2 regions of the Massilia sp. WG5 genome follow, and region 1 is predicted to be linked to the other one. Evidence: riboswitches for the same ligand, from Rfam matches in the RefSeq annotation. Region 1 holds a riboswitch; the other holds the start of a gene.
The links. A riboswitch is a leader RNA that binds a small molecule or an ion and turns the genes downstream of it on or off. The one in region 1 is predicted to bind cobalamin.

Region 1 (3,401 bases):
TTTTGCAATGCTTACCGCTTGTTACAGCACCGGGATCAGAAATCGTAGCGTGCCGACAGCTTCAGCTGGCGGCCGTCGCTCGGGTAGATGCCCGACTGGCAGCCGTAGGCGTAGCTGTAGTAGTGGCGGTCGGCCAGGTTCAGGCCGTTCACGGCGACTTCCCACGCGCCCAGCTTCACGGCGTAGCGCGCGTCGAAGCTCGCATAGGACGGCATGCGCGCGGCGCAGCTGTTGTCGAAGTCGCTGCCATTGCGCTGGCGGTCGACCCACTGCGCGCCCAAGTCGGCGCTCTGGCCATTGCCCGGCAGCCAGGCCAGGCGCGCCGTCAGCACGTTCTTCGGCACCAGCACCATCTCGCGGCCGGCGTTCGGGCCGTCCGTAAAGCTCGCGTTCACGTGCTGCAGATGGGCGGTGACGCGCCAGCCTGGGGCCAGCATGGCCTCGGCATCGATTTCGAAGCCCTGCCGGCGGGTCGGGTCGAGGTTGGTGTTGGCAAAAGCCGTCGGGTCGTAGAAGATCTCGTTGTCCAGCTTGTGGCGGAACACGCGCGCCGTCAGCTTGCGCCCTTCACTGCCCCAGCTGGCGCCGAGTTCGAGGTCGTGCGAGGTCTGCACCTTCAGCAGGCTCAGGCTGGTGCGGAAGCTGTTCTCGTCGACGTTCGCCACGCGGTAGCTCTGCCCCGCGCGCCCGGTCAGGGTCAGCTGCGGCAGCACGCGGTAGCTGCCCTGCGCCTCCCAGGCGTTCTGGCCCTGCGAACCATTGTCCGGCGTACCGCCCATGATGGCGTCGACATAGTCCTTGTCGAAGAGCTCGCGGCGCGCACCCAGCGCCACGCGGCCGTCGTGGGCCGGGTCGAAGCGCAGCTCGTCGCGCACGTAGATGGCCCTGGATTTCTGGCTGGCGTCGGCCAGCGAGTAATCGGCGGTGGTCTTGCGCTTCCAGTCGATCACGTCGATACCGGCGACCAGCTCGTTGAGCATGCCCGCGCCGGCGTCGCTCAGCCAGCGCGCGCGCGGCGAGAACTGGTTCTGGCGGCCCTTGTACTTCGTCACCGAAGCGCTGGAACCGAAATAATAGTTCGACTCGGCGTCGCGCTCGCGGTGCGACAGCTCGGCGGCCAGGTCGACCGCGCCCAGGCGGTATTCGGCGAAGGCGTTCACGCGGTCGGTGTCGAGCGAGCCGAAATCGTTCGGGGTCTGGGTCTGGGTCGGATCGGCGCGGAACTGGGCCAGGGTCAGCGAACCCGGCAGGCGCGAATCCTGGCGCGCGCTTTCCACGCGCACGCCGGCGCGGCCGCCCGTGTAGGCCAGCTGCAGGCCGGCCGTCACGCTGTTCTGCGTGAAGTCGCTGTTGTCGCGGTAGTTGCCATTGTCCTGGCGCGCCACGGCGGCATCGAAGCTGAGGGCGCCGGCCACGTGGGAGAGCGAAGCCCGCAGGTCGCGCTCGCGGAACTGGCCGGCCTCGCCGAACACCGAGCCGTGTGGGCGAGCCGAGAGGGTCGCCGCCTGGCTGCGCAGCGCTTCCTTGCGGGTGACGATCTGGATCACGCCGCCGGTCGCGCCCTCGCCGTACAGCACGCTGCTGCCGCCGCGGATGATCTCGATGCGCTCGACCGTGTCGATCGGGATGGTCGACAGCAGCGGGCCGGACAGTTCGTTTTCGTTCAGGCGCACGCCGTCGACCATGACCACCATGTTCTGCGCGCCATTCGTGCCGAAACCGCGCAGGTCGAGCGCGAAGTCGGGCGAGGCATCCAGGCTCTGGCGGCCGAACACGCCGCCGATCTTGCGGATCGCCTGGTTGACGTCGTTGACGCCGGCCTGGCGGATCTCGTCGCGGGTGATGACGGTGGCGCCGATCGGCTCCAGCGACTCGACGCTGGGGAAGCGCGAGCCGGTGATGACGACGGTGCTTGGCGCCTCGTCGGCGTGGGCGGCAAAAGGAATGGATAAGGCAATGGCGCAGGACAGCGCGAGCGCGGTCGTCTCTTTGGAATTCATCGATTATTCATTGTTCGATCGTTAGGCCGGCGCGCGTCCCCGCATGCCGGCTCTCGTTACGGAAGCGCGGCACGAAGCCGTCTTCCCCCTGTCCTGGCCGGTATCCGGGCTAACAAGACCGACCTTCCCCACCTTCCTGGGCGCGAGCGCGAAGTGGTTATCGGGGTGGCCAGCCGCCATGAAGGCGGCGCTTGTTTACCGTTGCGGGGGCAGCACACGTTGGCGCGGCGCCGTAGGCACCTGCGCTCCGTGTTTCCCGTTTAACTGCACGCGAAGAAGCGCGTGCGGGCACCAGAACCGGCAAATTATAAACCCATCAAGCAACATTCCTTGCCGATTTTGTGGCGATATGTGAACTTTATGACAGTGTTTTCGAATATAGTGTGACCACAAATACAACTTAACAAAATTCAACTCTGACTTCCGGGGGGTGTTTGCATGAGATTGGGTTCCACCGTATTGCGAACGGGCGCCCTCGCCGCCCTGCTGGCGGCGGGAGCGGCGCTCACCGCCGACCTGCTCGCCGAACCGGCTCCGGCGCCAGCCGGCGCGACCGCAGCCGGCAAGCCGGCGCCTTCCCTCGACGGCATTGCGCTGGCGGCTGCCGACGCGGCGGCGGTCAGCGTGCCGAGCAGCCCCGGCGCCTGGGGCGGGGCCCGCACCGGGTCGGAAGCGACCCTGTCGGACCGCGTGGTCCACTACGACATCGACGCCACCCTCGACCCGGTCAAGCACACGGTGACGGGCCGCGAAAAACTCACCTGGCGCAACCGCAGCAGCGTGCCGGTCAGGAGCGTCTACCTGCACCTCTACATGAACGCCTTCGAGGGCACGGGCAGCACCTTCTTCACCGAGAAGCGGCTGCGCGACAGCGCATTCCGTTCCGGCGTCGACATCAAGCAAGGCGAATGGGGCCATATCGCCCTGCGCAGCGTCACCCAGGGCGACGCCACCGTGCCCTGGAGCTTCGTCCATCCCGACAACGGCCCGGCCACCGACCACACGGTGGTGCGCTTCGACCTGCCGGCCGCGGTCGCGCCGGGCGCCTCGACCACCTTCGACATCGACTTCCACACCCAGCTGCCGCGGGTGATGGCGCGCACCGGCTACTTCGGCAGCTTCCACCTGGTCGGCCAGTGGTTCCCGAAGATCGGCGTGCTGGAACTGCCGGGCGAACGCGGCGCCGCCGCGCCTCGCTGGAACGCGCACGAGATGCACCTGAACTCCGAGTTCTACGCCGACTTCGGCAGCTACGACGTGCGCATCACGGCGCCGAAAGCGTACACGGTCGGCGCCACCGGCGAGCCGCAGGGCCCGCCCGCCGAGAAGGACGGCATGCTGACCCACCGCTACGTGCAGGGCGACGTCCACGACTTCGCCTGGACCGCCGACAAGCGCTCC
Region 2 (3,401 bases), 890 kb from region 1:
GCTCGTTGTAGGTCGGGGCGCGGAAGCTGGTGCCGAAGCTGGCGGTGGCGCGCAAGTCCTTGCTGAACTCGTAGCCATAGCCGGCCGCGCCGGTGGTCTTCGCGCCGTAGATGGAATGGTCCCTGCGCAGGCTGAGGTCAAGCAGCTGGCTGCCGCGCCGCAGGTCGTAGGCGGCGGCGACCGAATTGGTGATGCGGGAGCGGTTCAGGGCGTCGCTGGAGCTGGACAGCACCTGCTCCTTGCGGTGGCCGAACAGGATCTGCAGGGTGTCGCCGCCGAGCTCGAAGGTGTTCTGCCAGGTGGTTTCATCCTGGCGCGTGTCGATCTGGCTGGCGCCGCTGGCCGCCGTACTGGTGAAGCTGCCCAGCCTGTCGTTCGAGCGCGCGGCCTGCAGGCTGCTGCGCCAGTTCGGCAGGATACGAGCGTTCAGGAACACGGCGTAGCTGTCGATGTTCTGCTGGTTGTGCGTGTCGTAGCTGGAGGCGCCGTTGTCGTATTGCGCGCGCAGGCGGCTCTTCAGGAATTGTGCGCCGGCGTCAATGCCCGGCGCGAGCTGCACCGCCAGGCGTCCATTCACGCTGTTGCGCGAGTAAGCGTCGTCGTCCGGGTTGTAGCCGAACGCGCCGGGGCGGGTGGCCGAGAAGCCGTTCGCATCTTCATGCGCGCCGCTCAGTGCGTAACTGATGCTGTGCTCACCCCCGGTTGCGCCGTGCACGCCGGCGTCGTATTGACTTGTGCCGTAGTTGCCGGCGCCGGCGCTGGCGCTGAAGGCGGGCGCACCCGCGCTGTTCTTCGTGAAGATCTGCACCACGCCGCCGATCGCGTCCGCGCCGTACAGGGAGCTGAGCGGGCCATAGACGATCTCGATGTGGTCGATGCCGGAGAGGGGAATCGCGTTCCAGCTGGCGGCGCCGGTGGTCGAGGAACCGATCCGCACGCCGTCGATCAGGACCACGACCTGGTTGCTGTTGGCGCCGCGCAGGAAGACGCTGGTGCTGGCGCCCGGGCCGCCATTGCGGACGATTTCGATGCCCCGCTGGCGGCGCAGCAGGTCGGCAACCGAGCCGGCGCCGGCGCGCGCGATCTCTTCGCTGGTGATGACGGTCGTGTCGGGGATCACCTCATCGGCGCGCTGGGGCGTGCGGGTGGCGGTGACGACCACGGCGTCGATGGCCGGATCGGCCAGGGCGGAAACCGAAGGCGAAGCAAGGGTGAGGGCGAGCAGCGGCGCGGCCGCGTGCCGTGAAGCGGGAAAACGCATGACGATGTTTTTCTTTCGTAGACAACCGGCCGACGTCCCCGTAGGCCAGATTGAACAGAAGCGCCGGCAAGCCGTCGCTTCCACCTTTTGGCCGGTATCCGGGCTGGCAAGTATGGCCGTCTGACCTTCCCATGCTTGCGCACAGTGGTATGAGAAGACGGTTGCCGCATTGACGATCACGTCCTGCGGTACTTGCTTACCGTTGCGGGGGCAGCACACCTTGACTCGTTCGACGAGCTTCGTGTTTCCCGTTTAACTGCGCCTGAGAACACAGGCGCGAGCACCAAAACGTTGACATTATAGGCGCGGGCAGGCTTGCGTTGTCAAACTTCCAGCACGGCGATCTCGCCATACGCGATGCGATGCGGCGTCCCGGCGGCCCGCAGCGCGGTCTGTTCGAGAGGCAGGCTGCCTTGCATGGCGCTCAGCAGGCGGATGGTGCCGGCATGGCAGACCAGCAGGGCTTCCGCATGGCCGGCCTGGCGCAGATCCCGGATAAAAGCGGCGACGCGGCGCGCGACGTCGAGCACGCATTCGGCGCCGCCTGGGCGGTAGTGGAGCAGATCGGCGGTCCAGGCCTCGACCTCGATGCGCGGGATGCTGTCCCAGGGCTGCATCTCCCAGCGGCCGAAGTCCATCTCGGCCAGGCGGACATCGAAGCTCAGCGTGGCCGGGGCCAGGCGCCGGGCGAGCAGGGCGCAGCGTTGCAGCGGGCTGCTGACTACGGGCAGACTGCCCGGCAGGCCGGCGGCGAGCAGACGCGCCTGTACGCGCGCGAGCTCGGCCTCGGCAACCGTTACGTCGCTGGCGCCGTAGCAGAGGCCATGCCCGATCTCGGGCTGGGGATGACGGACCAGGTGCAGTTTCACCGTTCAGGACCAGGCGCCGTGACCGAGGGTGGCCAGCACGCCGATATAGACGAAGATTTCGGCCAGCTGCTGTACGGCCCCCAGGCAGTCGCCCGTATAGCCGCCGAGACGGCGTTGCAGCTTGTGGCCGAGCCAGAGCGCGGCCAGCAGGGCGCCGAGCAGCGCGGCCAGCAGGGCAGCAGGCGTGACCCAGCCGCTTGCGAGCAGGATCGGCGCGGGCAGCAGCGCGGTGAGGGCCGCAATCGCGAATTCGCGACTCGTCATCTGCTGGGCGAGCGGCTTGGCCTTGCCTTCGCCGCGCACGTACTCCAGCGTCCAGATCAGCGAGGCCGCGGCCAGGCGTGACAGCGGATGGGCCAGGAAAAGGGCGCCGACCGCCACGCGCGGCGGCAGCATCGCCAGCGTAGTCAGCTTGGCCGCCAGCATGCAGACGATGCCGATCGCGCCATAGGCGCCGACGCGCGAATCTTTCATGATCTCGAGTACGCGCTCGCGTGTCATGCCGCCGCCAAGGCCGTCGCAGCTGTCGGCGAAGCCGTCTTCATGAAAGGCGCCGGTCAGGTAGATCGACGCGACAGTCGACAGCACGGCCACCACCGGCGCCGGCAGCACCAGCGCTGCCGCGAAGTAGACGGCAGCGGCGACTGCCGCGACCACGCAGCCTACCAGCGGGAAGTAGCGTGAGGCATGTTGCAGCCAGCTGGCCTCGAAGCCGACCCAGGACGGGATCGGCAGGCGCGTGAAGAACTGCAGCGCGATGAAGAAAAGGCGGACCTGCTGCATCTATTCGGCGGCAGATTTTTCGCTGACGCTGGCAGACGAGAAGGTCGCCATCTCGTTCAGGAAGTTGGCGGCCGCATGCAGCAGCGGCAGCGCGAGCGCGGCGCCGGTGCCTTCGCCGAGGCGCATGCCCAGCTGCAGCAGCGGCCGCGCATCGAGCTGCTCCAGCATGCGGCGGTGGCCGGCTTCGTCCGAGCAGTGTGCGAACACGCAGTAGTCGAGGATGGCGGGCGCGATGCGGCTGGCGGCGAGCAGGGCGGAGGTGACGATGAAGCCGTCGATCAGCAGGGTCTTGCGCAGCGCCGCGGCCTTCAGCATGGCGCCGGCCATCATCGCGATCTCAAAGCCGCCGAAAGTGGCCAGCACCTCCAGCGGCGCAGTCACACCGGCGTGGCGGGCGACGGCGGCCTCGATCACCTGCTGCTTGCGCAGCACGCCATGCGCCGACAGGCCGGTGCCAGCGCCTACGCAGTCCGCGACCGGAATGCCGG

Region 2: another riboswitch for cobalamin. It lies ahead of AM586_RS18705 (TonB-dependent siderophore receptor); the one in region 1 lies ahead of AM586_RS22690 (TonB-dependent receptor).

What each region holds. Positions count from the first base shown of each region.
Region 1 covers NZ_CP012640.2:5,082,535-5,085,935, reverse strand. The annotation lists gene AM586_RS22690 (TonB-dependent receptor) at 36-2,000, opposite strand; cobalamin riboswitch at 2,078-2,311, opposite strand; gene AM586_RS22685 (M1 family metallopeptidase) at 2,439-3,401, shown strand, end outside.
Region 2 covers NZ_CP012640.2:4,193,458-4,196,858, forward strand. The annotation lists gene AM586_RS18705 (TonB-dependent siderophore receptor) at 1-1,261, opposite strand, end outside; cobalamin riboswitch at 1,333-1,564, opposite strand; gene AM586_RS18710 (histidine phosphatase family protein) at 1,585-2,130, opposite strand; gene AM586_RS18715 (adenosylcobinamide-GDP ribazoletransferase) at 2,134-2,913, opposite strand; gene cobT (nicotinate-nucleotide--dimethylbenzimidazole phosphoribosyltransferase) at 2,914-3,401, opposite strand, start outside.